DNA from 3 places in the Lactobacillus sp. ESL0677 genome. Region 1 is predicted to be linked to each of the others. Evidence: riboswitches for the same ligand, from Rfam matches in the RefSeq annotation. Region 1 holds a riboswitch; each other region holds the start of a gene.
The links. A riboswitch is a leader RNA that binds a small molecule or an ion and turns the genes downstream of it on or off. The one in region 1 is predicted to bind lysine.
Positions count from the first base shown of each region.

Region 2: it holds a riboswitch for lysine, as region 1 does, so the genes downstream of both, lysA (diaminopimelate decarboxylase) here and OZX76_RS09215 (amino acid permease) in region 1, are expected to answer to the same signal.
Region 3: it holds a riboswitch for lysine, as region 1 does, so the genes downstream of both, OZX76_RS00470 (ABC transporter substrate-binding protein/permease) here and OZX76_RS09215 (amino acid permease) in region 1, are expected to answer to the same signal.

Region 1 is NZ_CP113946.1:1,882,268-1,893,193, reverse strand. It holds gene OZX76_RS09230 (alpha-glucosidase) at 1-1,444, opposite strand, end outside; gene OZX76_RS09225 (P1 family peptidase) at 1,602-2,675, opposite strand; gene OZX76_RS09220 (C39 family peptidase) at 2,706-3,929, opposite strand; lysine riboswitch at 4,065-4,241, shown strand; gene OZX76_RS09215 (amino acid permease) at 4,340-5,704, shown strand; partial or broken gene OZX76_RS09210 (transposase) at 5,975-6,235, opposite strand; gene OZX76_RS09205 (DUF6198 family protein) at 6,592-7,233, opposite strand; gene OZX76_RS09200 (MarR family winged helix-turn-helix transcriptional regulator) at 7,327-7,785, shown strand; gene OZX76_RS09195 (PRD domain-containing protein) at 7,991-8,881, shown strand; gene OZX76_RS09190 (beta-glucoside-specific PTS transporter subunit IIABC) at 9,014-10,926, shown strand, end outside.
Region 2 is NZ_CP113946.1:1,748,098-1,759,023, reverse strand. It holds gene OZX76_RS08620 (aminotransferase class I/II-fold pyridoxal phosphate-dependent enzyme) at 1-346, opposite strand, end outside; gene dapB (4-hydroxy-tetrahydrodipicolinate reductase) at 364-1,131, opposite strand; gene dapA (4-hydroxy-tetrahydrodipicolinate synthase) at 1,124-2,050, opposite strand; gene OZX76_RS08605 (N-acetyldiaminopimelate deacetylase) at 2,068-3,222, opposite strand; gene dapD (2,3,4,5-tetrahydropyridine-2,6-dicarboxylate N-acetyltransferase) at 3,227-3,934, opposite strand; gene lysA (diaminopimelate decarboxylase) at 3,953-5,242, opposite strand; lysine riboswitch at 5,327-5,503, opposite strand; gene OZX76_RS08590 (aspartate kinase) at 5,673-7,040, shown strand; gene dapF (diaminopimelate epimerase) at 7,040-8,032, shown strand; gene OZX76_RS08580 (ABC-F family ATP-binding cassette domain-containing protein) at 8,586-10,130, shown strand; gene OZX76_RS08575 (TetR/AcrR family transcriptional regulator) at 10,225-10,905, shown strand; gene lepA (translation elongation factor 4) at 10,883-10,926, shown strand, end outside.
Region 3 is NZ_CP113946.1:85,248-96,173, forward strand. It holds partial or broken gene OZX76_RS00440 (AAA family ATPase) at 3-245, shown strand; gene OZX76_RS00445 (helix-turn-helix domain-containing protein) at 763-1,515, shown strand; gene OZX76_RS00450 (amino acid ABC transporter ATP-binding protein) at 1,564-2,313, opposite strand; gene OZX76_RS00455 (ABC transporter substrate-binding protein/permease) at 2,313-3,932, opposite strand; gene OZX76_RS00460 (hypothetical protein) at 4,298-4,531, shown strand; gene OZX76_RS00465 (ArgE/DapE family deacylase) at 4,606-5,760, opposite strand; gene OZX76_RS00470 (ABC transporter substrate-binding protein/permease) at 5,784-7,394, opposite strand; lysine riboswitch at 7,503-7,681, opposite strand; gene OZX76_RS00475 (pyridoxamine 5'-phosphate oxidase family protein) at 7,875-8,294, shown strand; gene OZX76_RS00480 (MFS transporter) at 8,361-9,581, opposite strand; gene OZX76_RS00485 (DNA-3-methyladenine glycosylase) at 9,693-10,325, opposite strand; gene OZX76_RS00490 (DUF488 family protein) at 10,368-10,727, shown strand; gene OZX76_RS00495 (TerC family protein) at 10,722-10,926, opposite strand, start outside.

The sequences.
Region 1 (10,926 bases):
GGTAGTAAGCTAAGATATTGTCATTAGTAGTGATGGGCTCAAAGCTGCCGTTAATGACAATCTCATGTTCATGGCGCAGTTTAATTAACTTCTGGTAAGTATAAAAGATTGAATTAGGGTCAGCTAAAGCCTGTTTAACGTTAATTTCGCGGTAATTAGGGTTAGTTGCAAGCCACGGCTTAGCACTAGAAAAGCCAGCATTCTTCTCATTTAACCACTGCATTGGTCTGCGGGCATTGTCGCGCCCCTTAACATTAATTGCGTGAATTAATTCTTCTTTAGTGTAGCCTGCCTTAAGCCGCTCATGATACATATTGATGCTCTCAAGGTCTTCGACTTCACTGATGTCGTGGATAGGACAATTAGTCATACCAATTTCTTCGCCATTAAAAATATATGGTGTACCGTGCATCAGATGCAGGGCAATTGCAAACATTTTAGCTGATTGCACGCGGTACTTGTTGTCATTGCCCCAGCGAGAAATAACTCGCGGGATATCGTGATTTTCCCAAAAAAGACTGTTCCAAGCATGGTTATAATCAAGTTCAGTTTGCCATTTAATGAAGATTTTCTTGAGTTCACTGATGTTAAAAGGACGCAAGTCCCACTTGGACTTGCCAACTTGCTGGTCAATTCCTTGATCTTCAAATTGAAAGACCATTGATAGTTCATGCCTGTCAGGATCGGAATATTGCGTAGCGCCTTTAATGTCGGCACTCCAAGTTTCGCCGACAGTCATAACGTTGCGATGAGCTAATGTGTGTTCGTGCATTTCTTGAATGTAAGTGTGCAACTTGGGGCCATTTTCACGGATTTTCTTATCCGGGTCTTTCCCAATTAACTCAATAACATCCATGCGAAACCCGCCGATGCCCTTATCTAACCAAAAATTCATCATGTCATAGATTTTTTGGCGTAATTTAGGGTTTTTCCAATTTAAGTCAGGTTGTTGGGCCGCAAAAAAGTGAAGATAATATTGTTTAGTCTGCTGGTCGTACTGCCAAGCCGATCCAGAAAAGTCCGACTTCAAATCATTAGGTTCGTGGTTATCAACTGGATCACGCCAAATATAAAAATCGCGGTAAGGATTAGTCTTGCTCTTTCGCGCTTCAATAAACCATGGATGTTTATCTGAAGTATGGTTAACTACGAGGTCCATAATGATTCGAATGTTCCGCTTTTTTGCCTCAGCAATTAATTGTTCCATCTCAGTCATTGTGCCGTATTGCGGGTCAATTTTTTCGTAATCTGCAATGTCATAACCGTTATCAACACCCGGCGATAGGTAAATAGGAGATAGCCAGATGGCATCAATCCCTAACTTTTGTAAATAATCAAGGCGCGAGATGATTCCGCGCAGGTCACCAATTCCGTCGCCATTACTGTCTTGGAAGGATTTGGGATAAATTTGATAGATAACTGCTTTTTTCCACCACGGTGTCATGATATTTTCTCCTATAAAATGTAATCGCTATTATTGGTAATCATTATAGCATTTAACTAGAGGGTAAAATTGTCGTTACCGGTAACAGGAATGTCGTTAAGAAAAATAAGTCATGAAGCAGTTAAGCTTCATGACTTATTGTGTTAGCCGAGATTAATTAAAGTCCCAATTGTTCCTTTAACTTGGTTGCATCTGGGTCGTCACCCAACTCGTTTAACGCATCTGGTAAACCGTAAACAGGTTTACCATCGCAATTGATAAAAGTTTTACCGTGGGCTAATGAACTTAGAATGGCTTCATTAACAATGTCAACGGTAATTCGGAAGTAGCGGTCAATCTTGTCATCGGTGATCGCTTGAATCGAGCTTAACTCTGTTTCCGGGAAGTGACTTACACGATTGGCTGTTGAAAAGGCAAGGGTGATTTCACCGCTGCCGTTACCAGTGAAGGAGCCACTACGGGTAATTCCTACGCTTGAGCGGCGTGCAATTCGCTTTAGCTGCCGGGAATTAAACGGAATATCGGTAGCAATAATTGTGATAATACTGCCTTTTTCCTTATCCTTTCTCATTTGCGTGATTTTTTGACCAATATGTTCGCCGTAAATGTTTAAGTCTTCGCCAAAGCCAAAGTTGGACATTACAAGTGCCCCCATAGTAAAGGTTTTACCATCGATTTCAACTTGCCGTGAAGAAGAACCAATACCACCTTTTAGGTCGTAACAGCACATACCAGTGCCGCCGCCAACAGGTCCTTCTTCAAAACTTGTGTCAGCTGCCGCAAAGGCATCGTTAACGTCAGCTTCTGTTACACCTAAATCACGAATATGGTTGATGGTACTGTCATTACATTCCATAATAATTGGATTAACACTACCAGTTGTCGTTCCAATCTCAGGATTTTCGGCAAGCATTTGCTTAACTAAAGCAGTATAAGCAGTCCCGACACTTAGAGTGTTAGTTAAGACCAGTGGCGTTTCAATCGTTCCAAGTTCTTCGACTTGCACTAGTCCGGTACTCTTGCCAAAACCATTGATTACTTGAACAGCGGCTGGCATTTTTTCCCTGAAAATATTATCTTGGCAAGGTTTAATTACTGTTACACCCGTGTTCAACCGGTCAGTTTTTAATGTTTTGTGACCAACAGTAATGCCGGCAACATCAGTAATTAAATTTTGCGGACCTTGTTTGGCGTCGCTAAGTGCATTTAAAAGTGGTTTATTAAGTCCCATAATTTTTCTTCTTTCTTTAAAAACATTGCTCTACATAATTTCGATGGCCCATGTTCTAACCTTGTATGCTTGCATAAAAGCTGCCTTAGTCAGCCAGTAATGACCATCAATTGGGTCGGAAACATGAAACAAATCTTCGCTAAAGCCGTCTAATAAAACGGCGTGGTTATTTTTGTATGTTTTGCCCCACGGATAAGTGTCTGGATCTGGTTGAGTGAAATTAGTAGTGACATAGGTTAGGACAGGGTTGCCGCGTTTAATAGCGGCAATGAGGTCTGACTCGTGTGCGCCAGTTAAGTCACGCAAGTCTGTAAATTTACGTCCCCAATTTAATAAGGCAGACGGAAAGATTGCTTCAAAACGTCCCGTGACATTTTCGTAAGGTGAACCGCCAAAACCATGATACGGATTATAATCTGGAGCCAGCGGCATTTCATCGATAAAAGTTTGATAATCCGTTGTTTCCAACTTGTGCTGGTAATGAAGTCCCATTAATAAGGCGGCAGCTTCACAACCGTTTTGAACGCCCCAAAACATCTGGTTAATATTTTCGGTAATAAGCAGGTGTGGTTGCTGGGGGGTTAAGTGGCTGGGATAGTTATGCAAGATGCAATCAGTTGTCGGAATAAAAGTATCGGGAGCAATTTGAAGATATTCATTGCCAAATATATCCTCTTTGATTGCTTTAATCTGTAGCGATGTTGCTTGGTTAATTTTCTGCAAGTTTTGCCCTAAGTGATTGCACGCAATTGTGCCGCAAGGATTAACAATCAGCGTTTTTTCTTGGCATAAATCATGAGTACGTGTAATTAACGGCTCGCCGTCAAGCCAGATATCACATTTATTAACCCAAGTACCAGCTGAAGTTATAAGCCAAGTTTGCTGAAATATATCTTCTCCCTGACCGATAAATTGCAAATTACTGGTTAATGGTAACTTTTTAAGTAGTTGATGCTGCTGGGAATAAAAACTAGTTCCGTGGCAGTTTTTGACTTTTCCCCATTTAACTTGAGTAAAAAGTACAAGTTTATTAAAATAATTTAATCCTTTAAAATATGCATCGCTAAATAAAAGCAATCCTTGTGAAGTATCGAAGTAAATATTTTGACTATCATCTTTAACTAAATTATCGGTTAATAATTCTTGATTTAATTTACAAGGCACTGCAACTTGAAAATTAACATTAGTTAGAACAGCTGCTTGGTTACTAACAACAATAGGTTGTGCGTTGTGAAAGTGATGAATGATTTCCATGCAGGACTCCTTTCAAGTGATTAAATCTATCATAGCATATTATTTCTAATAAAATTGGAATAAGTTAAATAATTATTAAAGCAATGTATTGACAAATAATGCTTTTTGTCCTAATCTTTTTTTAAGTTAAGGAGCCAACATATTAGAGGTTGCGATAATTACTAACTTAGCAGGAGTACACAAAAGCAAAGATTGTTAATCGAAGAATTATCGCCGAAATCAAGAATTTGTTTGTGCAAGTTTTTGGTTGGGTTGCAGGACAATATCTTGCAAACTGTCTTGGATTATTGCCCAAGGAGCGCTATTTGATTTGTCTAAAATGATTAATTATAGCCTTGTTGTTTTTAGGACAATGAGGTTTTTGTTTGTGCAACTTTTTAAGTTGGCCTGATTTTTTAAGAGGTGTTATTTTGAAGGAAAAGAGTGAAGAGAACGCGCCGCAGCTGAAGAAGACAATTGGTGTGTTTGGTGGGAGTAATATTTTAATTGGGATTATGATTGGCTCAGGTATTTTTTACATTGGGTCGTATGTCTTGCAACGGTCACAAATGTCGATGGGCTATGCACTTTTGGCATGGCTAGTTGGTGGTCTAGTTACATTAATGGGAAGTCTGTGCTTTGCGGAATTAGGAGCAATGAATCCCGAAACTGGTGGGATTTACGTTTATTTGTCAGATGCATATTCACCAGTAATTGGTTATATGTTTACCTTTCAAAGTATGGTGATTGGTGGCCCTGGGTCAATTGCGGCGATTGCGATTGCATTGCCGATGGCTTTGACGACCTTTTTCCACTTTGATGATTTAACTGTAAAAACAGTTGCAATTTTATTAATTGTTATTTTCACAGTTATTAATTATTTTGGTGTTAATGTTGGTGAATGGGTGCAAAATTTCTTCACGGTGCTAAAGATTTTGCCATTAGTTTTAATTATTGGTCTGGGTGTCTTTTTTGGTCACTATATGCCTAATTTGTCACTGTCATTACCTGCTGGTCATGGTAATGTGATTGATATTATTCAAATGGTGGCCTTTGCGGTAATCGCATCTCTTTGGGCATTTGAGGGCTGGACTAACTTGAACACAGTTGCCGGTGAAATGAAAAACCCGCAAAAGAACCTGCCGCGAGCATTGATTTTATCGGTTGGTTTTACAACAGTTGTTTATGTGTTGTTCAACTTTGCGATTTATCGTTCATTACCTGCTAAAGCAATTGCTAAGTCAATTAGGGCTGGTCAATTGTACTTAGGGACTAATGTGGCCCAGACATTTATGGGCTATGCAGGTACAATTTTGGTTGCTGTAACAATGGTTTTGGCAATGATTAGTTCATTAAACGGAATGATTTTAGCCTTTTCACGTTATTACTATGCCGTTTCTAAAGATGGCTTATTATGGAAGACATTTGAGCATATTCATCCAAAATACCGGACACCTGATCACGGCTTAATTATGCAAATGATTATTTCAATTGCGCTCGTTTTAACACGAGACTTAAATGAATTGACTTCCTTAGTTGTCTTCAGTGGAGCAATTTTTAATCTGTTATCAATTTTAGCCGTTCCGGTTCTACGTCACCGCAAACCAAATGTCACAAGACCATACAAAGTTTGGGCTTATCCGTGGACAGTTATCATTGCTGTTATTGCCTTCTTAATTATTTTGATTAACAATTTCTTTGATGATCCAGTGACTTCATTGTTAGGTTTACTAATTCCAGCAATTTCTGTTGGTGTTTATTACTACTTTAGACATAAGTACCCAGTTAATGAGTAGAACTAGAAGTAAATAATGACTAAAGAAAAAATTATTGCAGAAGCCAAGGCGATCAAGCCCGACCCAAGTTTTTTGAATATAACTGAAACTTGAAAGCAGTAAAACTAGCCAAATCCTCTGTGAGATTTGGCTTTTTTTGTCCTAAATTATGTTTTATTTGCGTCCATCCAGCTGATTTTGGATAAATCTTGGTAGTAGCTTAATAAAGTTATCTATTACTTGCCCAATCTTTTTTGTAATTTCTTCTTTGACTGCTTTTAGCGCAGTTAGCAGGTAGACCAATGCTTCTTCGCAGGCTAAATCTGGTAATGCATCATTCATTAGATAGAACAAATCTCCGATTGTTCGTTCATCAACTGTCTGTCTTTGCTGCCATGCTAGTAACTCATAAGTTAAGGCGGTAATGGCAAAGTAGCCGCATTTTCCATCATAACTTTGAATCTGTGATTTATCTAAAGTTAGATACTGCTTAGCTGCTTTGAAGAAAGTCTCTATTTGCCATCTGCTGCCATAAAGCTGAATAATTTTTTTGACCGCAATTGATGTTTGGTAGTAGCCAAACAAAGTAATTTCTGCCGGTTGATCAAAACGGCATAAAGATTTTCTAGCAAAATGTGACTTGATCAGCCATTTGATTTACCCGAGCAAATAATTTAAAAGCGAAAACTACAAATAGCAGCAGGTGAAGGCTTAAAGATTATTACCCACAAAAAGTTGACACTAACACGCTATTCTAGGTAACTGCTAGCTTTCAAGTTTCAGATTTATAATAAAATTGAACTAAATTAATTATTAAAGTAATATACTGAAAAATAATATTTTTCAAATTAAGAAGTCAACATAGTGGGGCTTCTGATAATTTTTAACTTAGCAGGAGCGCTATTTTATTAGCTTAACTTACTTTTGATACTGCGAAATAGTTTTACAAGTGGGCCAACACAAAGAGCGGATATAATTGTTCCTTCACGAATACCAACTAAAGAATGAAAGTAGATTAGTGCAATTGCTAATGCAATAACGACCATACTAAAGTCAACAATTACTTTAGTAACTGCAAATTTTTTCTTTAATGACCAAGCCATTGCTCTGGCCAAACCTTCTCCGGGTAAAATAATTGAACTTGAAGATATCTCTAAGAATACACCAATTGCTAATATGACAATACTTAAGATTGTTAAACTAATTTGTTCTAAGTAATTATGTGGTTTAACAAAACTGAAAACTTTCATGAAAAAATCAATTAAAAAGCCAAAGCAACTTCCCGGAATAATCTGAAGTAAATTGAGAGTACTAAAATCTCTTCTTAAAAACAGGGCCTCTAATAAAACTAAGATTATCATAAAAATAATGGTTAAATTGCCGATCGATACTGGTAAAAGATAGCTGACAACATTAGGGATACTGGCAATTGGCGATGTTCCTAGAGCAGCCAGCTTTGACAAGGATACACCAATTGCCATGATACTTAGACCACAAAATAAAATTAATAGATTACGAGGGTGAAAAGCTTTGATTAAACTGTTTTCCAAATTAGCAACTTCCTTTATAATATAAATGATTAATTTATATTATAGTTTATCATCAATTTAGTGGATAAGTCCATTAATTGACTAGAGGTATGTATGAAATATTATTATTTAAGTAAATTTATTGCTGGTATTTATCGGCAATCCAAAAATGAATTTAACCAGCAGCTTGCAAATTTGAACTTACGAGCAACCCAAAGTGATTTGCTATTATTTATTGTTGAGCATCCTAATTTGATGCAGCGTGAGATAGCTCAACAAATGGTGATTGATCCTAGTTTGTTAGCTAAAGATTTGCAAGTATTATTGCACCAGAAATTGATTACACGTAATAAAGATAGTGCTGATGGACGTGTTAAGCGGATTACAGCTACAACTAACGGTAAAAGTGAAGTACTTAAATTAAAACAGGTGATGGAAACGTGGTGGCAGAATTTATTTGCACAACATCAAGAATTAAATACTACTGAATTTTTTAAACAACTAGAAATGGGGTATCAAGCTATTTGCTTTCGTGATACTAATGTATCATCAGTTGTTAATAAGCATAATTAATTTTACTAGAATAATTAATTAATAAAGAATAACGCTGATAAAAAATATGTAAATAACTATTGAAATCGCTTTAATACTGATTTATAATTTTAAGAGTAAATAAGCGTGTTACTGATTCGATCAGGCATAAACCTATAAATAAACAATAACTCATAATCTGCTATTGGTTATTTATAGGTTTTTTTATTAAAAAGAGGTTAGCAAAGTGAAATTTGTCAAGAATTTTAATAACAATGCTGCTTTAGTGTCTGATGAGTCGGGCGTTGATTGGGTGGTTATTGGTAACGGGATTGGCTTTGGTAAAAAAGCTGGTGATGAGATTGACGAGAGTAAGATTAGTCGCCGGTTTGTCGCAGTTGAGAAGAATATTGAGTTGGCCAATAGTATTAGTGATATTGATACGCGTACATTAGCACTGACAACTGAGGTCATTCAGATTGCTTCAGAAAAGTTGCAGACCAAGTTTTCTGATTATCAATATTTTGCTCTAGCTGATCATATTGATTTTTTGCTTAAAAGAGCTGATGAAGGCATTGACTTAGGACAAGAAACGGTCCGGTGGGAGATTCGTAAATTATTTCCTAAAGAGTACGATGTTGCCCTAACGGCGATTAAGTTGATTGAAAAAAAGACAGGCATGACTTTACCACGCAGTGAAGCTGTTTATCTGACATATCACTTTATTAATGCTGGTTCAGATCAGACTAAGCTGCAGGATACGATTAAGATTACTAAATTAATCCGTGGTGTGATTGCCATTATTGAATATCAATATGGGATGCAGCTTGACACGGAATCATTTAATTTTAACCGCTTCATGACCCACTTGCGGGCTTTTATGGTTCGCCATATTTGCGGTATTAATGATGAAAGTGGTAGTGAGCTTGATCGGTCGCTGCTGGAATTAATGAAGGCAAAGTATCAGACAGCTTATGAAACGGTCTTAAAGATTGGTACTTATTTACAAAAGCAAGCTGGTTGGCAGTTGCAGCCTGATGATCAGGTTTATCTGACCTTGCATGTCTGGCGGGTAACGCATAGACAGAATAGTTCAAATACTGATGACGAGACTAAGCAACTGACAACTGACAAATAACATAGTTTATCTGGTGTGTTACTGGTAAGGCAGGCATTAACCCGAGAACAATAAAAGAGCATACTTGTTAATAAGCAAGGGCAGACTCTTTATGTTCACGAGTTTTTATTTTGCTTAGTTTAGGAGGAAAAAATGGCTTACGAAGATTTAAGTCAAAAAATTATTGCCAATGTCGGCGGTAAAGACAATGTTGCTAGCGTTGTTCACTGTACGACACGGCTGCGTTTTAAATTGAAGGACGAAAAGAAGGCTAATGATGCCGCAATGAAAGCTACTGATGGGGTGCTTTCGTTAGTTAAAGCCGGTGGTCAATATCAAGTAGTCATTGGTAATAATGTTGCAGATGTGTACGATACTTTAATTAAAGTCGGCGGCTTTTCTGATGGCGGAACAGTTGCTGATGACTATGTTGATACCAGCAATATGAGTTTAATGGATCGTTTCATTGATTTGATTTCTGGGATTTTCAATCCAATATTAGGTCCCTTATGTGCAACTGGGATGATTAAGGGCTTCAATGCCATGTTTTTGTCTTTGGGTTGGTTAACAAAAACTTCTGGTACCTATATTATCCTAAATGCAATTGGTGATAGCTTGTTTTACTTTCTACCAGTTATTTTAGGTATTTCGGCTGCTAAAAAGTTTGGCATCAGTAGCTACCTAGGAGCAACAATTGGTGCAGCCCTATGTTATCCTACAATTGTAGCTATGACTACTAGTAAGACTACTTTGTATACTTTGTTTAAGGGAACAATCTTTCAAGCACCAATCCATATAACCTTTTTAGGACTTCCAGTAATTTCGATGAACTATACTTCATCAGTTATCCCAATTATTTTAGCTATTTGGTTTGCATCTAAGGTACAGAGATTTGCTAAGAAGATTATTCCTGATGTTGTTAAAACTTTCCTTGTACCCTTTATGGTATTGCTGATTACTTTACCAGTAACTTTTATAATTATTGGACCTGTTGCAACTTGGTTAAGTAATATTATTTCTTCAATTTGTGTGGGTGTTTATAATATTAGTCCAATTTTAGCCGGTATCTTAATGGGTGCGTTTTGGCAAGTATTTGTTATGTTTGGTGTTCATTGGGGCTTTGTTGCGGTTGCCATGGCTAATTTGGCCTCACAAGGATTTGACCCAATTATTATTTTGAGTCAAGCAGCTTCTTTTGCACAAACTGGTGTTGTTTTGGCAATGTTTTTTCAGACTAAAAATGAAAAAACCAAGAGTTTAGCATTTCCAGCTTTTATCTCTGGGATCTTCGGTGTTACTGAACCAGCTATTTATGGTTTGACACTGCCAAGAAAGCGACCATTTATTTTAAGTTGTATTGCGTCAGCCATCGGTGGTGGATTAATTGGACTGTTTGGAACTAAGAATTGGATGATGGGTGGTTTAGGTATATTTACTATCCCAGCTACTATTGGTAAAAATGGTGTAGATTCAACAGTTTATGGCTATATTTTGGCAATAATTGCTGCTACAATTTTAGGCTTTGTTTTCCAAATGCTATTTGGCAAAAAGAGCGTTGACGCTCCTCTTGATGGCGAAGCTGCGCCAGCTGTTGCTACTGCTGAAAGCAACGCTAATGCAGAAGTGAAAGAAATTGACAAGGATGTGGCTACCTGTGATGCTCCTAAAGCTTCTGTAACTCCGGAAGATGTTGTTGCACCATTAGCTGGAGAAGTTGTTGATTTAAAAGATGTTAAGGATCAAGTGTTTTCAAGTGGTGCGATGGGTCAAGGCGTTGCGATTGAACCAAGTGACGGCAAAGTTTGTTCACCAGTAGACGGAACGATTGCCATGGTCTTCCCAACAGGTCACGCGATTGGACTTAAATCTGTTAATGGTGCCGAAGTCATGATTCATATTGGGATGGACACAGTTGAGCTTGATGGTAAAGGTTTTAAGACCCTAGTTGAGAAGGGGCAAACAGTGAAAGCTGGTGAGCCATTAATTGAATTTGACATTGATGCAATTAAGAAGGCAGGTTATGTTGTTACCACACCTGTGATCGTAACTAACTCAAAGGATTATAA
Region 2 (10,926 bases), 130 kb from region 1:
GAGAAATAATGGTGGTGGCAATGGCTTCAGTTGCGCCAACTGTAACAATAATTTCTGTTTCAGGGTCGTAAACTAGATTTTGTTTCCGTTTTAGGTATGCGCTGATTGCCTGATCTAACTTGAGAGAACCCATTTGCCTGCCGTAGTGTGACTCGTTATTGTTGATACTGTTAATAGCAGCTTGTTTAACGTGCTCCGGCGTGTTTAGGTCCGGTTCCCCCACAGTTAATTTGACAATCCCGGGAATTCCAGAGATTTCTTGGTCAAACTTCCGAATGGCTGATGGTGTCGTGGTTAATAACCGGCGATTGACAATTGGTTCTAAATTAGCAGCTAGTTCTGGCATAAAATACACTCCTTAGGTTAAATTAAATTTTCAAGACCGACAATCAGCTCGTCGAGTTGCATAACTTGCTTTAAAGCTAGTTCTACACCGGACATAAATGAGTTGCGGTCAAATGAGTCCTGTCTGATAGTTAGGGCTTCACCAGCACCGCCAAACAAGACTTGCTCGTGGGCGACATAACCGGGTAAACGCACCGCGTGAATTGGTACACCGTAATAGTCACCGCCACGCGCGGGGTTGTCGTTAAAGTTGGCAGCTACTTGGGAAGCACGACTTTGCGCGATTTCCTGAGCAGTTTTAATTGCCGTGCCCGATGGGGCATCTTTTTTATCAGCGTGGTGCATTTCGATGATTTCTGCGTTAGGGAAGTAAGCTGCCGCCATTTTGGCAAACTTCATTAATAAGACTGCTGACAAACCAAAGTTGGGTGCAATAATGCCGCCGACTTTTAGTTGCTTAGCCAAGTCTTGTAGTTCGGTAACTTGCTTATCGGTTAATCCTGAAGTTCCGATAACTGGCCGCATCTGATGCTCAAGTGCGAATTTTGTATTAGCATAAACAGCACTAGGAGTAGTGAAATCAAGCCAGATGTCAATTTGACCAGTTATGTCTGCCAGACTGGTAAACACTGCGGCATCAGGGTCTAAGTTATAGTCATTTGGGTTTAGGCTATGCAAGTGCGGCGATAAGACTGCAGCTAGCTTGTAGTTGGGCACTTTTTGCACTAACTTGACTGCTCTTTGACCCATTGCCCCGTTAAAACCGGCGATTAAAACTCTAATCATGGTTGACTCCTAACTGCAAATTAATTGGCTGACTTAAGTCACCGTTTGCGATTCCAAGAGCGTGTGCAAGTTGCCTTTGTTCATCATCATTTAAGTTAACGATGGGTAAGCGACAACTGCCAGTATGAAAGCCTTGGGCATTGAGTGCTGCTTTAACGCCAGATGGCGATGGAAACATAAATAGTGCTGCCATCTTAGGTGTTAGCTTACGCTGCCAAGCTCCAGCTTCGGCAATGTTCCCAGCATCGAGCGCCGCGTACATTTGGCTCATTTGGTCACCGTAGAGGTGAGAAGCAACGGAAATTATCCCTTGAGCACCGACTGCTTTGGCTGCTAAACTTTGCGCGTCTTCGCCACTGAAAATGAGAAAATTATGGGGTGCATGTTCAACCAAGTATTCCAAGTCCTCAACGGTTGTGCACTGCTTAACGCCGATAATTTGGGGATTTTTAGCTAATTCCAAAATCGTCTGATTGCTCATCGTGACACCGGTGCGGCCAGGGATGTTATAAATAATGATTGGTAAACTCGAGTGTGCTGCAACTGCGGTAAAGTGGGCGATCATCCCGCGTTGGTTGGGCTTGTTGTAGTAAGGAACCACTACGAGTTGAGCTGCCAGTCCCTTGATTTGACTGACTTGCTTGCTCAATTCAATTGTTGCTTGCGTGTTGTTTGAACCCGTGCCAGCGATAACCGGTACGCGACCCGCCGCAATCTCAACAAATTTTTGATAAAGTGCCAGCTTTTCTTCATTAGATAGGGTGGCAACTTCGCCAGTGGTGCCACCAACGACAAAGCCTTGACTGCCATGAGCTATTAAGTGATTGACTAACTCTTCAAGGCCGTGATAATTGATTGTGCCATCATCGTTAAATGGCGTGACGATGGCTGTTAAAATCTCTGCATTTTGTAATAACATTGTTAATCCTTTCTATATTAATTGTTCTTCATTCGTCTTTTTAAAAAGCCAGTAACTGTTTTGACGCCTATTAAGATGGCCCCTTCGTCAGGATTAAAAGTAGCGGAATGCAGCGAGCCGTGCTGACCAACGCCTAACCAGAACATTGCACCCGGAATTTGGCTGGTTAAATAACCGAAGTCTTCGCCGGTCATTGCTGGCTCAGTTGCGACAAAGTTGACTTGAGGTGATTGCTTAAGAAAAGTAATCAAATCTGCAGTTAGTTGTGGGTCATTCACGACTGGAAAATAGCCGCTTTGATTGAAGCAAATTCTAATGTCGGCCCCATAGCTTGTGGCCACGCCAGCAGCTACTTCGCGCAATCGCTGCTTAATTAAAGTAATCATGTCTTGAGTTAACCCGCGAATTGTCCCCTCAATGTGTGCCGTGCCAGCAATAGCGTTACGAATATTGCCCGCCGTCATTTTGCCTAAGGTAATAACACCGGCTTTTAACGGATCAATACTACGTGAAATAATTGTTTGTACTTGGCTGATGAATTGCGCAGCGGCAACAATCATGTCGTTAGCGTTTTGCGGGTAGGCGGCATGGCCATCTTGCCCAGTGAAACCAACGTCAACTTCGGTAGTTCCAGCAAATAATGTTCCCTGTCTAGTTCCGATTGTTCCTACTGGTAATTGCGGTGTATCGTGGAGCGCGTAAATTTCGTCTAAGGCAAATTGCCCGGTAAACAGGTGCTGATCATACGCGATTTTAGCGCCACTTTCACTTTCTTCAGCCGGCTGAAAGAAGAAAACCAAATTATCTTGTGGCTGATGATTGGCAAAATAACTCAAAGCGCCAAGGGCAATGGTCATGTGTAAGTCGTGACCGCAAGCGTGCATGATGCCGGGATGCTGCGATTGGTAGGACAGGTCGTTTTGTTCAGTAATAGGCAGGCCGTCAATGTCTGCGCGATAACCGATTGTCTTTTGGGTGTTTTTCCCTTTAACAAAAACCATGATTGCAGTTGGTAATTGCGGAAAAGTCTTGATTGTTAAAAATTGCTGTGGTAATTCATCAATTAGCTGCAACAATAATTTTTGGGTTGCCGTTTCTTTTAGTGCCAATTCAGGAATTTGGTGCAATTGGCGTCTAATTTTAATTAAATCTTGTTCATTAAATTGGGTCATGCAGTCACAGCTTTCGCAAGCTAGTTTCCAGACCAGTTTTACTCTTTGTCTGGTCGTCAACTTGCTTAATTACTTTGGCCGGGACGCCGATAACGACGGTATTAGGAGCAACATCTTTGGTCACCACAGCCCCAGCACCAATTACGGCTCCAGTGCCAATTTGGATGCCTTCAAGTATCGTGGCCCCAGCGCCAACTAGAACATTGTCGCCAATTCTGACGGGCTCGGCCGATGCTGGTTCAATTACGCCAGCTACCACTGCGTTAGCGCCGACGTGGACGTTTTGCCCAATAATTGCTCGGCCGCCAATCACCGTTCCCATATCAATCATCGTATTAGCGCCAATTTCTGCCCCGATATTAATCACCGCGCCCATCATAATTACGGCTTGCTTGCCGATTTTGACGTGGTCGCGAATAATCGCACCGGGTTCAATGCGGGCGTTAATCTTGGTGTAGTCGAGTAGCGGCACGGCGGAGTTACGAGCATTGTTTTCAAGACGATAGTGAGTAATTTGTGCTTTATTTTCGGTTAAAAATGGCTCAATCTCGGCCCAGTCACCAAACAGAAGCCCAATTTTATCGTCTAAAAAAGCCTGAATGCTTTCGGGGACAGTTAGGTTAGTTAAATTTCCTTGGATGTAAACCTTAACCGGCGTCTTTTTGGGTGCGTTACTAATAAAATCAATAATTTCTTGTGCAGTTTGCTTCATTGCTTTTCCTCATGTTACTTAAAGATAATTTAGGTCTAGACTGGTTAAATCCGTAATTGATTCGCGCTTGACGACGAGTTTAGCGTGGCCGTTTTTCACAAAGACAACGGCTGGACGACCTACACGATTGTAGTTGGAAGCCATCGAGTAGCCGTAAGCTCCCGTTGCAAGCACTGCCAAAATGTCACCGGGTGTACTTTCAGGTAGCGGCTGATCTTTAATCAGAATGTCACCGGACTCACAATAGCGCCCAGCAATTGTCACGGTTTCTGTTGGCGTAGCCTCTGGTCTAGCAGCTAAAACTGCTTGATATTCGGCTTGGTAAAGGGCGGGGCGAATATTGTCACCCATGCCACCGTCAACGCTAAGGTAAGTGCGAATACCGGGAATTATTTTGCGCGCCCCGATTGTATAGAGGCTGTAGCCAGCTTCACCAACGATCGAGCGCCCCGGCTCTAGCCAAACTTCTGGCATAGTCAAGTTAGTTTGAGCGATTTCTTTTTTCAGCGTTTGAATCATGTCGTAAACAAACTCCTGCGGGGCTAATGGGTGGTCGGCGTTGGTGTATTTAATACCAAAACCGCCACCAAAATTTAAAACCTGTGGCTGATAATGAAATTTTTCCTGCCAAGTGGCTGCTAGCTGAACCATTCTTTGTACTAGAGCCGTAAAGCCCGCAACTGCCATAATTTGGGAGCCGATGTGAGCGTGATAGCCGCGCAAGTTCAGTTTAGGATTTTGTAATACCTGTTTTAGTGCTTGTTCTGCCTGACCTGACTGAACGTCAAAGCCGAATTTGCTGTCGACCTGACCGGTTTGAATGTAGCGGTGAGTATGTGCCGAAATACCGGGCGCAATTCGCAGCATGATGTTAACCGGCTGCTTTTGCTGGGGCAGCAGCTTGTTTAACAATTCTAATTCGTAAAAATTATCAACAATGATTGTGCCGACGTGATTGTCAAGGGCTAACTGCAGTTCCGCAAGGGACTTGTTGTTGCCGTGAAAGCTAACATGTTCCATTGGGAATCCAGCTTGAACAGCAGTTATTAATTCGCCGGCTGAAACAACATCTAAATGCCCGTTTTCTTGTGCGATAACTTGGTCGATTGCTCTGATGGCAAAGGCTTTGCTAGCATAACTGATGGCGTATTTGACACCGGTTTTGTCAAAAGCTTTGTGAAAGTGTCGTAATTGCTGCCTAATCATGCTGACATCATAAACATAAAGCGGCGTACCAAAGTCCTTAGCGAGCTCAAGTGTGTCGCAATTGCCAATTGATAAGTGTCCTTGTGAGTTAACGTTAACCAAGTTGATTCCTCCCAAATTAGCTAACAAAAAAGGTTCTTTTGTTTGCGCTGAAACAAAAGAACCTGAATTAATATCTGGTATCAAATTGTCGGAAGCGCTCCGTAGATTTTCTACGACAGTCCATGATTTGTTCAATCATGGCCCAGCTATTAATTTTTGCTTGCAAATTAATGCTTCGGCAGTTTCCCCTTTTAATTAGCTTCATAGTTTTAGCAAAACTCAGCTAATTTACTAATGGTCACCGCGACCTCTTCGATTGCCTAAATATTATATTATTTTTAGAAACCTGTCAATAATTTTAATTAAAAAATCAAACCAGTTGATAATCCCAAAAATATTTTTCTTGCAGATTAAAAAATAAATGCTAGAATTGCAACTAATCTTTCAAAAATTTACCAGTAGTTTTTATAAAAAAGGATTAGACCAAAAAATGAAAGTAGTTAAGTTTGGCGGCAGTTCATTAGCAGATGGCCCACATTTTGAAAAAATTATTAAGATTATTACCGCAGATCCAGAGCGCAAAGTCATTGTGACTTCGGCACCAGGCAAGCGGGACAAAAATGATTATAAAATAACAGATTTACTAATAGAATACGCGCATAGAACGCTGGCTAATCAAAGTTTGTCTGCTATTCAGGAGCAAATTTGGCAACGCTATGCCGAAATCGGCAATCATTTTTCCGTGCCAAGTGAAGAATTGACAAGACTAAAGCAAATTTTATTGGACTTACCAAAAAAAGAATACCAAACTGATGATTATTTATTAGCAATTTTTAAAGCACATGGTGAAATCTTAAATGCACACTTATTAACGCTAATATTACAAAAATTAAACTTAAATGCACATTTTGCTGGTAGTGAAGAATTGGGGATTAAAGTGACAGATAATCCTCAAGCGGCCATGATTTTACCGGACACTTATGACAATTTAGCGCGGTATCATCTGCCAACTGGCTATCTAATTGTGCCGGGCTTTTATGGCTTAACGAAGCAAAAACAAATTGCTACGTTTTCTCGTGGTGGCTCGGATATTACTGGTGCTGTTTTAGCTCGCGGCTTTCATGCGGATGTGTACGAAAACTTTACCGATGTTGACGCAATTTATGCGGCTAACCCGGCAATTGTTGCGCATCCAAGGGCGATTAACAAAATGACTTATCGCGAAATGCGAGAACTATCATACGCGGGCTTTTCTGTTTTTCACGATGAAGCGATTTTACCGGCAATTGCGGCTAATATTCCGATTAATGTTAAAAATACTAACCATCCTCGTCTTAAGGGAACAATGATTGTTCCGACAAAGAACTTTCAACCAGTCAACGTGATCACGGGAGTAGCGACTGCAACCCACTTTTCGGCACTTTACTTACACCGATATTTGTTAAACAAAGAGGTGGGTTTTACCCTAAAATTGCTGCAAATTTTTTATAAATATCACATTTCATACGAGCATATGCCGTCAGGAATTGATGACTTGACAGTGATTTTTGATAATCGCCAATTTACCGCTGGTGTTCGCGAAAAGATGTGTCAGGAAATTCGGACGGAATTGCAACCGGATAGTCTGGAATGGATTGATGATTATGCCATTATCATGGTGGTCGGCGAAGGAATGCGGAACAAAGTTGGCGTGATGGCTAAAATCATTGAGCCACTTGCAGCCCGAAATATTGGTGTTCACATGATTAACCAGGGGGCATCACGAATTTCAATTATGCTGGGAACTAAACGTAAGGATGCTCCAGCAGCTGTTAGACAAATTTATAATAATTTTTTCACACAGAAAGCAAAAGAATAATGATTAATATAGAAAAAGTTCATGGGTCACAAAACAGCTTCTTTTTACTAGACCAAACAAAACTAGTGCAGCCACTAACAACGTCTGAATTAGAGCATCTGGCTGTTAAAATCACGGACACCAAAACAGGATTACTTGGTGGCAGCGACGGTCTATTGGTTGTCGAACCGGCAACTAACCAGACTGCTGTCGCGCGAATGCGTATTTTTAACAAGGACGGGTCACAAGCATTGATGTGTGGCAATGGTTTGCGCACAGTTACCCGATATTTAGTTAGTAAACTGCACAAGCGCAAGTTTTTAGTACAAACGGCTGCGGCAAATTTGCATGTGCAGCAATATCCAGACTTGGCCCCTAATGTGCCGGCTTTTAGTGTTGAAATTGCGCCAGTGTCGTTTGCAGCAAGTGAAGTTGGTTGGCATAATTTGTCCTTAACGAAAATTATTAATCAGTCGATCCCGAAGCTGGCTGCTAAATTGAAGTTTACTGCGCTAGCGGTTCCTAATCCGCACTTAATCAGTTTTGTCGATGATGTTCATGGGGCTCACGAAGCACTGCGCCGGTTGGGCCGGCAATTAAATCAACCTAATCCGTATTTTCCAGATGGGGTGAATGTTAGCTTTGCCCAAATTTTGGCGCCTAATCGGTTGTTTGTGGAGACTTATGAGCGCGGCGTTGGCTTTACCAACGCCTGTGGAACGGGAATGTCGGCGACTAGCTTAGCTGGGCACTTAACTTATCCAGAGCAGGTTGGGCTGGATGAGCTGTTGACAGTTTATAATCCTGGGGGATTGGTACAGACAAAAATCCACTCTGATGCTAATCGTTACTGGATCGAGTTAATTGGTAATGCGACCGTGACCCACCAGATATCGCTACCCGAAGAATGCTTGCATGAAGCAGAATTTGCGCATGATCAGATTAAGATTGCCGCAACTGGCGAGCAGGAAGCTTATTTAAAGTTTGTGTCTACTTTTAAAAATAATGGTTAAGAAGCAATGCTTTCTGTTTTAACAACGCAGATATAAATAAAAAGTCCACTAGAATTTAAAGATTCCAGTGGCTTTTTTGTAATTAGTGAATTAGTTATAAAAGAAAACATGCTAGGCTTAAAACCTAGCATGCTTCTGTAAGTGATTTAATGAATAGAGCATATTATCTTGCTCAATCCTGCTAGGTGTTTAATCTAGCAGGTAATAAACTTAATAATATCAAGATCTTAACTGCAAAAACTTATATATTTAGTAATTTTATAAGTTTGATAAATTATTAGATTTTAAAATAGTATAGTTAGTATTTTTTCTTTTCTTGATATAATAAATTAAAGCATAATTAATTGTGAAATTCAATACTAATTGTAAAAATATTAATTATTATGCAGTGACATGCAGTGACATAATGATTAATGTTGGTCTGCTACGGTAATTATTGCTAGTTATTTTCAGATTGCTGGCACAATTTTTAGCTGCCAGCTTCTTGTTTGAGCCAAAAGTGCGACTTTATTATATACTAGAGCGAGTTGTTTTAGTTCGAAAGGGATGGACGATGAGTTTACTAACGGTTAAAAATCTGGGTCAAAGTTTTGTTGATAAAACTTTGTACGAGAATGCGAATTTTGTCCTTAATAAAGAGGATCACATGGGGGTCACGGGACAAAATGGGGTTGGTAAATCAACCTTAATTAAGATTTTAACGGGAGAAATGTTGCCGGACGAAGGGCAAGTTAAGTGGCAGAATAAGGTTGATGTTGGCTACCTTGATCAGTATGCCAAATTAACACCGGGTGAAACAATCCGCGGCTTTTTGCGAACGGCATTTGCACCACTATATCAAAAAGAACGAGAATTAAATGAGCTTTATGCCAAATATGCCGAGAATGGTGCTGCCGAGTTACTTGAAAAGGCCGGTAAAGTTCAGACTTACTTAGAAGAAAATAATTTCTATGGTATTGATACGGAAATCGAGCGTGTTGCGTCGGGACTTGGTTTGGCAGAACTAGGTTACGATCATGATGTGGCGCAGCTTTCTGGTGGTCAACGTTCGAAAATTATTCTGGCCAAATTATTATTGCAGAACCCTGATGTCTTGCTGCTTGATGAGCCGACTAACTATCTTGATGTGTCACATATTGACTGGTTGGTTGATTATCTAAATGACTTCGCAGGTGCGTTTATTGTCGTTAGCCACGACTATGACTTTTTGGGTCGAATTACCAACTGCATTATTGACGTTGATGTCGGCACAATCACGCGCTATACGGGAACTTTAAAGCAAGCAATGCGCCAAAAAGAAGCTAATCGTGAAACCTATCTCAAGGCTTATGCTAATCAGCAGCGCAAAATTGCCAAAACTGAAGCCTATATCCGTAAGAATAAGGCGGGAACACGTTCTAAAAGTGCTAAGTCACGTGAACGTCAGTTAGCCCACATGGATGTTCTGACACCACCGAAGTCTAATCGACGTGCGCGATTTGAATTTCCCTACGTTGCAACGGCTTCTAACTTATTGCTGCAGACACAAGATTTGGTAATCGGTTATGACCACGCTCTTGTTAAAGAGGCATTTAACTTTTCAGTTGGCGGTAATGAAAAAGTGGCCATCACTGGTTTTAACGGAATTGGGAAAACTACTTTGCTTAAAACTCTGCTAGGGCAACTAAAACCAATTTTTGGTGACTTTGAGTTATCAACAACGGCGAAATTAGCCTATTTTAAGCAGGATTTGACGTGGCCGAATAACAATATGACGCCGCTGCAATATTTGCAGGAAGAATTTGAGCGGCAAAAGCCAAAGGAATTACGTGGTGCTTTGGCTCGCATGGGTGTGACGGCACAGCAGGCAATGAGTCCATTGAAAAAATTGTCTGGTGGTGAACAAGAAAAGGTTAAGCTGGCAAAGATGCAGTTTGAACCAGCCAACTTGTTGTTCTTAGATGAGCCGACCAACCACTTGGATCGTGATACTAAGGATGCACTGCGCAAGGCAATTGTTAATTTTCCTGGAGGCGTGATTATTGTTAGTCACGAGCGCGACTTTTTCCAAGGTGACTGGGTTGATAAGACAATTGATATTGAAACGATGAACCAATAAGTAAAAGGATCAGTTAAGCTGATCTTTTTTAATTAATTAAAATTGACCTTTGGTCAGTTTTGCGTAATAATACCTTTAAGTTAGAGGTGAAAAAATGCCAAATATTCATACAGTCCAGCAAAAACGTGCCAAACGCCAACTAATTATGCAGGCGGCCATGCAGCTTTTTGCCAAGCAAAGTTATACCCAAATTACGATGAAACAAATTGCCGATGCAGCGGGAATGGCTAAGGGCACGGTTTTCAACTATTTTGCAACCAAGGAAGACCTATTTATGAGTGTCTTGCTGGAAGACTACTGCGCCTTTTTTACTAAAATCATCAAGCAGGTTAGTCTCAAACGTGAAGTAACCCAGTCGGACTTTACTAACTTAATGATTAGTTCAACGCGAGAGTTAATTAATGGGCATGCGGAATTGGTGCGCTTAAATGCCATTCGCGGGCCGGTGCTAGAAGGTAAAGCCAATATGGCGGAGACGATTAAGCGCCGCAACCAGTTGTATGCGGTTAGTCAGGAATTGGGAACATTGCTGGCAACTAAAAGTAAGCAGCTGTTAACTCAAGGACAATTTAGTCATTTATTTATTATCCAAAGCGCAATTATCAGTGGCTTGATGAATATGTCCTCGCTTGCCAGCTTTAACCACCACCAAGTTGCTTTGACTTATCCCGATTTTACGATTGATTTAGTCGCGGAAGCTGAAGCCCAAATGCGTTATTATTTAATAGGATTTTTTGAGGAACAAAAACACAATGAAACAAGCACAAATTCGTAATTTTGCAATTATTGCTCATAT
Region 3 (10,926 bases), 230 kb from region 1:
TTATAAAAGAAGATGGAGTAACGAAGCAAGGCTCATTAGTTACAAGTAGTGAAAATAATACTCCTTTAGCTAGTCGTGTTCGGCCTAAAAATTGGGCACAATTTGTGGGGCAAGAGCAATTGCTTGGCAATGGGAAAATATTACGTGAGATGATTGAGAGCCAGCAATTATCTTCAATGATTTTTTGGGGCCCGCCAGGTGTTGGCAAGACGACTTTAGCAGAAATTATTGCACAGCAAAGCCAGCGTTGTTTGTGCAGTTCAATCTGGATTGGCTGTGAAGCATCATAAGAGTGATAATGAATTAATGACTGATAGTGCCCATTGTGAACTAAGGGAGTTTGACAAGTGGGACAAGCAGTTAAAGGGAGCTTGAGTTAAGCGACTAAAACCCTAGTAACTTGATCGGCAGCTAAATAAGTAGCAGAAAAAGTGAGGTTATTGTCTTTAATATTAAGCAAAAGTTTAGTTGAATAGTTATCAATAGAGGTCATAGTCAAAACTCCAATCTTTTTAAGTGGTGGCTGGGGCCTCTTTTTTGTACAAAAATATCCTGTTAACATAATACCACAAGGTATTCATCAACAGGATTTAGTGTACAACCATTAAAACCGACTTGTTAGTAAGTTGGCTCTTTTTAATTAACATCATTTAAGATAAAATTATTGATTAAGCCGCTTCTGGCGCCGATGTAACATGATAATTGCGTTACTTTTGCGGCAGATATTGTTAAGTTATTGTTTAGAAAGGAAGTAAAGTGCAAATGGAATTAGCGCATGTTTTACGTGAAAAAAGGCAAGAAATGAATTTAACGCAGCAGCAGTTGGCAGATAAGTTACATGTGACGCGCCAAACGTTGTCGCGCTGGGAAAATTCATTGAGCTATCCTAATTTGGACACTTTGGTAGAACTAAGTGTCCTATTGGCGGTTCCGCTTGACACTTTATTGAAAGGAGACAATAACGCAATGGTTAAGAAAATTAGTTCGGATGTAAATGATAAACGGAGATACCACCGTTATTTGATAATTATTGGCAGTATCTTTACCGTGATTTTAATATGGCTCTGCGTTTTAGGCTATGGCCGGGCAAATCAAATGGAGTGGATTGACCGCTTTAACCCATTTTTAGAAACGAAGTATGGTTATGCTGTTTTGCCGGATAAAGTCGAAGTGAAAAAAGAACGTGGAATCGAGCAACATGGTAAAACCGAGAAGAAGGTGTGGCTTAAAGTTCCACAAAAAGTGGATGCGTATGTTACTGACGATGCTTTTAGTCATGGTTCGTGGTTAAAGTTTTCTACTGGAGAATACGACTTAAAGCACCGCTGGGCTTATGTCATGCATAAGGGCTCATATGTATATGCAGCTCGCTTAGTTAAAAAGAGTGAGATACCTCTACAAATGCGTGAAACAATACCGGATGATTATACGCCATTTAAAGAATCAACAGGACCAGAGCATGCATCTACTGCATTAAGAGTGAATAAAAATTTCCCGTGGTGGCCATTTAATTAATCAAAAAGAACCAACTTGTTAGTAAGTTGGCTCTTTTTATGATTATTTTTAATTATTTTGGAAGTTACGTAAGAACTTAACAGTTTTTTCGTTTTGTGGATGATTAAGTAATTGGTCAGGACTACCTTGTTCGGCAATAACACCATCGCTGATAAAGAGGACTTGATCGGAAACATCGCGGGCAAAGGCCATTTCATGAGTAACAATAATCATTGTTAATCCGGTAGTGGCTAAGTCCTTCATAACGCTAAGTACTTCGCCGACCATTTCTGGATCAAGGGCACTAGTTGGCTCATCGAATAATAAAATCTCTGGATCCATTGAAATCGCGCGGGCGATTGCGACCCGTTGTTGCTGCCCACCAGACAATTGCTTAGGACGAGCATTAATGTATTCTGCCATGCCGACTTTTTTAAGGTTGCTGATAGCAATTTTGCGGGCTTCTTCTTTGGAACGCTTCAAGACCAGCTCTTGACCAACCATGCAGTTGGCTAAGACGTCTTTGTTTTCAAATAAGTCAAATTGCTGGAAAACCATGCCGACTTTGGCCCGGTAGATATTCCGGTTGTAGCCGGGAGCTAGTACATTTTCACTGTGGAAATCAATTTCACCAGCACTAGGCTCCTCTAGCATGTTAATGCAGCGTAAAGTAGTTGATTTACCACCGCCAGAAGGCCCGATAATTGTAGCAATTTCGCCTTTTTTAATATCAAAAGAAATATCCTTCAATACTTGGTGATTACCAAAAGACTTTTGAATGTGCTTTAAACTTAAAATTGTACTGTTTGCTTGTGTCATTATTTGTTAACCTCCGTCTTTTCAGTTGGGCCAACTTGAACTTGATTGGCCATCAAATTATAGTTCTTACTGCCTTCCAGATGCTTTTCAATTAGGTTGAAAATTCTAGTAATTGTAAAGGTCAGAATTAGGTAGATTACAGAAATTGTTAGGTAAGTTGGGAAGAACTTAAACGTTTGACTAGCAATCGTGGTCCCAACGAAGAACAATTCCGAAACAGAAATAATACTTAAAACTGAAGTATCCTTGATGTTAACGATAAATTCGTTAGTGATTGATGGCAGACAGTTTCTAATAGCTTGCGGCAGAATAATATGCCACATTCTCTGATTATGAGTCATCCCTAGAGCACTGGCAGCTTCAAATTGTCCTTCTGGTGTTGAGATAATCCCGCCGCGGATAATTTCGGCTAAATATGCACCAGTATTAATGGAAACAATGACTAATGCAGCTGCAGTTCTGTCGATATTAAGGTGCCAGAATTGGGCAATCCCATAGTAAATTACAGCTGCTTGAACCATCATTGGTGTGCCCCGGAAGATTTCGATATAAACGGATAATAGCCAATCGATGAACTTTAAGCCCCAACGCTTACCGCGAGTAGTTGGGGTAGGGATTGTCCGGATGATACCAACAACTAAACCGATGAAGAATCCGGCAATGGTACCAACTGATGCTAGTAATAGCGTCATCCCGATACCACTAATAATCATGCCGCCGTATTGCTTCCACATGGAAACGAACCAGTTTTCTGGCTTTCCAGTTTTGCTCTTAGAATTGTCGGTCTTTGGTTGCTGTTTAACGGCAGTGTTCATTAACTTAACTCGTTGAGCATTAGAAATTGTTGCTAAAATTTGGTTAACTTGCTTGAGCAGCTGCTTGTTAGGCTTGGCAATCCCAATTGAAGTAACTGATTCTTCTTTAGTGGCGTGGAAACCAGGCATTTTGCTGACGGGAATAGCTTTAATATCTGGGTCAACCAACTTAAATGAAGTTGCTTCAGTATCTTCGGCTACGTAACCATCAATTGTGCCTGAAATTAAACTTTGCCGCATGGCAGCGAAGTCACGCATGGCAGGTTGACGTTTAGCGCCAGTCAATTGCTTAATTAATTGGTAGTGGAAAGTTCCTTGTTGAGCAGTTAATTTAGCGCCCTTAAAGTCAGACAGCTTTTTGGCAGTGGCATATTTGCTGCCAACCTTAGTGATGACAACGAATGTGCTCCGACGATAAGGATTAGAAAAGTTGATTGCTTTTTCACGTTCAGCAGTTGGACTCATTCCGGCGATGATTAAATCGGCCTTGCCACTAGTTAGGGCTGGCAACAATCCGTCCCATTCGGTTTTGAAGACAACCACTTTTTTGTGTAATTTTTGGCCAATGATCTTGGCAATTTTGACATCATAACCATTGGCATAGGTGTGTGAACCGTCGATCGGTACAGCGCCGTTAGCGTTATTAGTTTGGGTCCAGTTGTAGGGCTGATAGTTGGCTTCCATGGCCACTTTCAAGACGCCATTATCCTTGGCATAAGCAGTCTGGGACTTGAAATTTAATCCCACTGCTAAACCAAGCAAGACCGCAATTAACGCGGTAAACCATTTACTTTTTGACTTCATTTTAAAACCTCCAAAAACGTTTCAAATAAAGCCAACACAATAAAAAGCGTAAATAAAAACCTCATCGTCTTTCAAGACAACGAGGTTATAATTGATCATATTTAGACAAATCATATAGCGCTCCCCGGGGAAACCGGGACAGTCCGCAGAATTTGCTTCTGCGTCCCAACAAAAATAATCGGACAAGTATTGTTTTCGTTTCGGCGGTAATCCTTACATCAGCCATCTTAGCTCTTTGCCAGCTCCGACTGAATTCGTGGTTATCGCGACCTCTATTGCATTGGAAATTATTTAATTTGACTAAAAGCATAGGCTAAAAAGATTGCTTTGTCAACTATTTATTTATAGAGAATGAGATAAATTGAATGCGTAAGTACAATTTGCCAATATGTATCTACAAGATAAAAGAAAAGAGATTTATGCAAAATCCAGCTGATCTAACTAAAGAAACAAATTTATTTAAAACAAGAAATTCATGGGCTTTTCGAGTTTTGAAGCAAGACAAAGAATTTCTTCATGCAGATAGTAATACACGCTTTAAAAAGACTATTTCGCCAGATGGGAAACAAATAACTTCGTTTATCCTTTTATTGAAATGAGCCGAAATTTAATTAAGTAACATAAAAAAGCTCCATTCTTTTTAATTAAGAACGGTGCTTTTTTATGTTGAAAATTATTCCGTTAAATATTTTTGAGCAAATTTCAGATAAAACTTGCATGCTGCTAAGTAGTCGGGAATATCAACGTACTCGTCAATTTGATGGCAGCTGTCATTGCCCGGCCCAATGCTAAACATCGTTGGTGCTGTTGGACTATTGACAAACTTAGAAGCATCGGTGGTGCCTGATTCGGTTACCAAATTAACTGGTCGCTTTAAAACGGCAGCAAGTAATTCCTGAGCCGCCTGCACGTATTCATTGTTTTCATCACCAGAGACGGCTTCGCCTAAATAATCATACTGCAATTCAAAATGGTGCTGCGGCATTTGATTAACTTCATTGATTACATCTTCTAAAATCTTTTGAATGTCTTTAACCGTGTAGAACGGGTTAATGCGAATGTTGCCGCGAGCAACAATTTTGTCAGGCATACTGTTAACTTGATCACCGCCAGAAATCATTGTGATGTTGTGCAGTACAGGACCTAACTTTTCATGGACTAGTGGCAAGTGACGTAATTTTTTGTTGGCTAATTGGATAAAATCGGTCATGCTATCAATAGCGTTGAGAACATTTAATTGGGCAGAGTGAGCGACTTTGCCGTAAGAGGTGACAGTGTAATCAATGTCGCCATTATTGGAATAAGAAATATCAAGGTTGGAGTCTTCACCGATGACAATAACGTCTAAATCGTCAATAAAGCCTTCCCTAGTTAATTCTTCAGCGCCCCATTGCCCAGTTTCTTCACCAACAGACATTAATAAACGCAATTCCCCTGTTAAAGGCACGTTATCTTCGAGTAGAGTGATGAGCGTGCCAATCATCCCCGCTAAGCCGCTCTTCATATCTGTCGTGCCCCGGCCGTACATTTTGGTGTCATGGTCGTACAATTTACCAGAAAACGGATCATCACGCCAAGCTGCACGATTACCAAGGTTAACCACGTCCATATGACCGGAAAAGCCGAGCTTGAAATTGCCGTCAGTGGGGCCAATTGAGATAACCGCACTTTCGCGATCACCTTGGTAGGGAACACGTGTCATGCGAACGCGATCACCAAAAGGCGCGAATAGCTGCGCAACATAGTCAACGACTCTTTTTTCGTGGTCGTCAATGGTTTCTATTTGGATTAAATCCTGTAATAACTTAATTTGTCTCTGTCTATCCATAGTAATTCCTATCAATTAAATAATTATTTGTCTTGTGTACCAACTTGAATCTGGTTGGCCATTAAATTGTAATTCTGATTGCCATCGAGGTGTTTTTCAATTAAGTTGAAAATCCGCGTGATAGTAAAGGTTAAAATCAGGTAAATTGCGGAAATTGTCAGGTAGGTTGGGAAGAACTTGAAACTTTGACTGGCAATTGTGGAACCAACGAAGAATAATTCGGAAACAGAAATAATGCTCAAAACTGAAGTATCCTTGATGTTTACAATGAACTCGTTGGTAATTGAAGGAAGGCAATTTCTGATTGCTTGCGGCAGAATAATGTGCCACATTCTTTGGCTGTGAGTCATTCCCAGCGCACTGGCCGCCTCGAATTGACCATCAGGAGTGGAAATAATCCCGCCGCGGATAATTTCGGCCAAATATGCGCCAGTATTAATCGAAACAATGATTAAAGCAGCGGCAGTTCTGTCAATATTAAGATGCCAGAATTGCGCAATACCATAGTAAATTACGGCCGCTTGAACCATCATTGGCGTACCCCGAAAGACTTCAATATAAACTGATAGGAGCCAATTAATAAATTTCAAGCTCCAACGCTTACCGCGAGTAGTAGGTTCAGGAATTGTGCGGACAATTCCAACGACTAAGCCGATTAGGAAGCCAGCAACTGTTCCGACAGCTGCTAGTAATAAGGTCATGCCAATCCCGCTCATAATCATGCCGCCGTATTGCTTGAGCATGGAGATAAGCCACGGCTCTGGCTTACCATTTTTACCCTTCTTTGAAGTTGTCTTAGGTTGTTCTTTAATAGCTGCCGTCATTAATTCTTGGCGTTTTTTAGTAGAAATCCCTGCTAAGATCTGGTTAACGTCTTTAAGCAGCTTAGGATTAGTCTTAGCAACACCGATTGAAGAAACCATCTGTTCCTTGGTGACATGGAAGCCATGCATTGGATTAAGTTTTACCGCCTTAATGTCCGGATCAACCATTTTGAATGAAATGGCTTCGGTTGAGTCAGCGATATAGCCGTCGATTGTCCCAGAAACCAGACTTTGCCGCATTGCAGAGAAGTCACTCATGGCAGGTTCCTTCTTAACTCCGGGCAATTGGTTAATTAATTTATAGTGAAACGTACCTTGTTGTGAGGTTAATTTAGCCCCTTTAAAGTCTGTCAACTTCTTGGCATTGGCGAATCTGCTAGTCTTCTTAGTAATTACAACAAAAATACCGCTCCAATAAGCATTGGTAAAGTTAATTGCTTTAGCTCTCTCAGGTGTTGGGCTCATTCCGGCAATAATTAAGTCGGCCTTGCCACTGGTTAATGAGGGGAGTAGTCCATCCCATTCAGTCTTAAGTACGACTACTTTACGATGCAACTTTTTACCAATAATTTTGGCAATCTTAACATCATAGCCGTTGGCATAGGTATGTGAGCCGTCAATTGGGACGGCACCATTAGCCGATGTAGTTTGGGTCCAATTGTTGGGCGAGTAGTTAGCTTCCATTGCGACCTTCAATACCCCATCGTCTTTTTTAGCAGCTTGGACTGAGGGAATATTAAAAAATGCACTGATGGTAAAACTGATTAGGACTGCAAAAATTGCGGTTAACCACTTATATCTTGACTTCATTTTGAAAACCTCCAAATATTTTTCAAATAAAGCCAATACAATAAAAAGCGTAAATAAAAAACCTCGTTATCTTTCAAGACAACGAGGTATAATCAATCATATCTAGACAAATCATATAGCGCTCCCCAAGATTAACTTGGGACAGTCTGCAGAATCTGTTCCTGCAGCCCAACCAGAATCTTACGGCGGATAAAATTTTGGTTTCGGCGGCAATTCTTGACACTAATCATCTTTGCATCACGCGTGCTTAGATTAGGTTCGTAATTGTCGCGACCTCTATTGCATTGGAAATTATTTAACTTGATGAAAATACTAAATTAAATTTTGATGATTGTCAACTATATTATTAAAAAATAATTTAATAATATTTAATTTTAGACTTAAAAACAAATAGTAAGCATCTTACTTGTATTTTGTAAGTGACTACTTTATAGTGTATATATAAGCAAGGTTATGTAAGATTTTCAGGAGGTCATATAGATGGCAAAATTAACACAAGAAATGCAAGATTTAGTAACAAGCGAATTTCCTTTCTTAGCAACAGCTGACAAAGATGGTAATCCTCAAGTAGGTCCTAAGGGTTCATTAAAGGTTTACGATGATGAACACTTAGCTTACGTTGAATGGACAAGTAAGACTGCTTACGAAAACTTAAAGGCTACTGGTAAGGCAGCCGTTGCTGTATCAAACAAGGCAGCTGGAACTGGCTACCGCTTTGAAGGTACAGCTCATGTTTACCAACCTGGCTCAGAAGAATATAAAGCTGCTAAGGAAAAGGGCAGCCTTGGCGATGGTACAGCCATTGTTGTAATTGATGTTGAAAGAATTTATCAATTAGGACATGTTCCAGAAGCTGGTGACTTATTGGTTGAAGGTGCACCAGAACGCCGCGGTTACTAATAAACTGAATAACTAATCTTAAACACGCTAGACAGAATTGCCTAGCGTGTTTTTTTGTGCTGATTTTTAATTTTTAACAACAGGGGTCTTTTCGTATGCCGTCATGTCTTTACCGAGAATTAGGAAGACAAAGACGGTAATAATCGCAATAAATGCTGGCAGTAAAAGTGGCTTTTTAAGTAAGTCAAAAATGCCAGCAACAATTGTTCCGAAGAAGACGTCAAGAATTGAAGAACCAAAGGTGATAAAGCTAGCTTGACCAGATTGAATTGTAACTTCAGTCCGTCTAATTCGAATCCGTGAAATCCACGTGCTAACAGGGATGCAGCTAAGCATGACAGCAATAATACAAATGCTTAAAGTGTAAACGCTGGGACTAACGGCAAAAACGATTAAACATAGTGCGGGTAAAGTAATGAGCACCATGCTTTTCTTGAAATTTAATTTGATCCGCAAAACGAGGTTGCCTAAGATGGTGCCAATGGCATAATCGACAATTAAATAGACAATGTTGGTATACTGGGGATCAATACTACTCCACAGGTAGACCATTAGACTATTAAAATAACCCATCAATAAGCTAATAAAAATTGCTAGGATAATTGAGCTGCGTAAGCCGGTATTAGTTTTAATCATGTGATAAATCTTTTTGATTTGCGCTAAGGTTGAATTAGTGGCTAGATCATGACCAATCAGATTGGGATCGTAGCTCTCGTCTAGTAAACTAGTTGGAATCGTAAATAACAGGTAGGCGATACTACCAACAAGTAATAAAAATTTGTAGATAATTGAGCTATCGTTAAGCTTGCTAGCCAGAACATAGGCACAGCCAATTGCTAAGTAACTTAAAATTAAGCCAATATTGCCGAAAGTTGTATTCTTACCAATTACCATGTCAACTTGTTCATCGGGAATAAAGCGCTTGGTGGCACCATTATATGCAGACTGAGCAAAAAGTGCGATAAAAGTCATGACGATGTCGCAGCCAATGTAGGCATAAATAAAATAAACGTCATTAAAGAAAAAGGGAATTAGTAAGATTAAGCCCAGCATTGGATAGGTGATTTGCAGGGCTTTTTTCTTACTAATGCGATCCATTGTGGAACCAACAAAAAGTGTCAGAATGATGATGCCAAACGATTCTAAGCTAGAAAAGATGCTGTTGACAGTTACCGACCGTGAAAAAGAAGCGATTAAGATTGAACCGCCAATACTAACAGATAGGTCACCCAGATTAGAAATTAATGCCATGATTGGTAAAAGGGAAGAGTTACGTACTTTTTTCATATTTAGCTCCTGTAAAAATATTATGTAATTATTATGAGCTAAATATGAGTAAATTTCAATAATGTTAAATATGCTTTAATGTGGATAGAACTTTTTGAAACCAACAAAAATTTATTTCCAACCATGATTTTCTGTGTAATCACGTTTTTTCATTCTTGAAACATAGGGATTGCCAGCGACATAATAACGTAAAGGCTTTTGTGCCCATTCTGGTTCAGATTGATTAATGCCAACTCGCGGCCCAGCAATGATTTTAGCTGCATGCTTTTTGTGAGCATTGTCTAGGTCGATGCTAAATGGTGAATCATCTAAAAAGCGTAGGTTCCAATGTTTATCATGAATACCAAAGGCCTGCATCATTTTAGCGGGGCCATTGGTTAGTAAAACCCCACTTTTGCCACCGCGATTGGCAGTCATTTGCTCAATGCCCCATGCAGGCTCAATTGCTCTAATTAAAATTCCCTGTGGTTCATCTAGTTCTTGTGTAGCCACATCAAAGAAAAAATATTGCCTTTGGCTATAGATATAAATGGTGCCGCCAGCGCGGTACAAGCCTTCGTTAGCTGGACTGCGGCGATTGCCATATGAATGCGCGGCGCGATCGCGAGCGCCCAAATAGGCTTCGGTTTCAACGATATAGCCGCCCATTAAATGCTGGCCGTCATTGTAAGTTAAAGGCCGTCCGATTAGGTCAGCGGTGATTTTGGCGGTAGAATTGTTGGTAAAGTATGTGGAATAATTCATTTTTCTTCCTAGTAAAATATTGAAAATAAAAGGGAAATAATAATGACAGAAATTAAATTAGTGCGAATTTATGATCATGAACAACCAGCTGGTTACCGAATTTTAGTTGATCGGTTATGGCCACGCGGGATGAGTAAGGCTAAGGCTAACTTGGATGAATGGGCAAAAGAAGTGGGTCCAAGTAGCGACTTGCGCAAATGGTTTAATCATGAAGATGCAAAGTTTGCCTCTTTTAAGCAAAAATATCTTGCGCAGTTACAGGAAAATCCGGCGCTGCCGCAATTTTTAGAATTAATAAAAACGCAGCTGACTAAGCAGGATGTCTTGTTTTTATATGGTGCTAAAAATAAAGAGCACAACCAGGCGGTTGTACTCAAAGAATATGTGCTGCAGTCCTTATAGTTTATGGCCGTGGCGTTTAATCCGCCAGAAGTGAAAGGCAATCGTCAGTAAAAGAATGCCAAAGACAATCATTGCGAACAGTGTGTTGGGGAGTTCGTAATTAAATGGCGGCAGTGATAGTAGCAGTTTAAGTGCAATAATCCCAATTAAGATGTAGGCCATTGGTTGTAATTCCGGAATAATATCCATCAGTCTGATG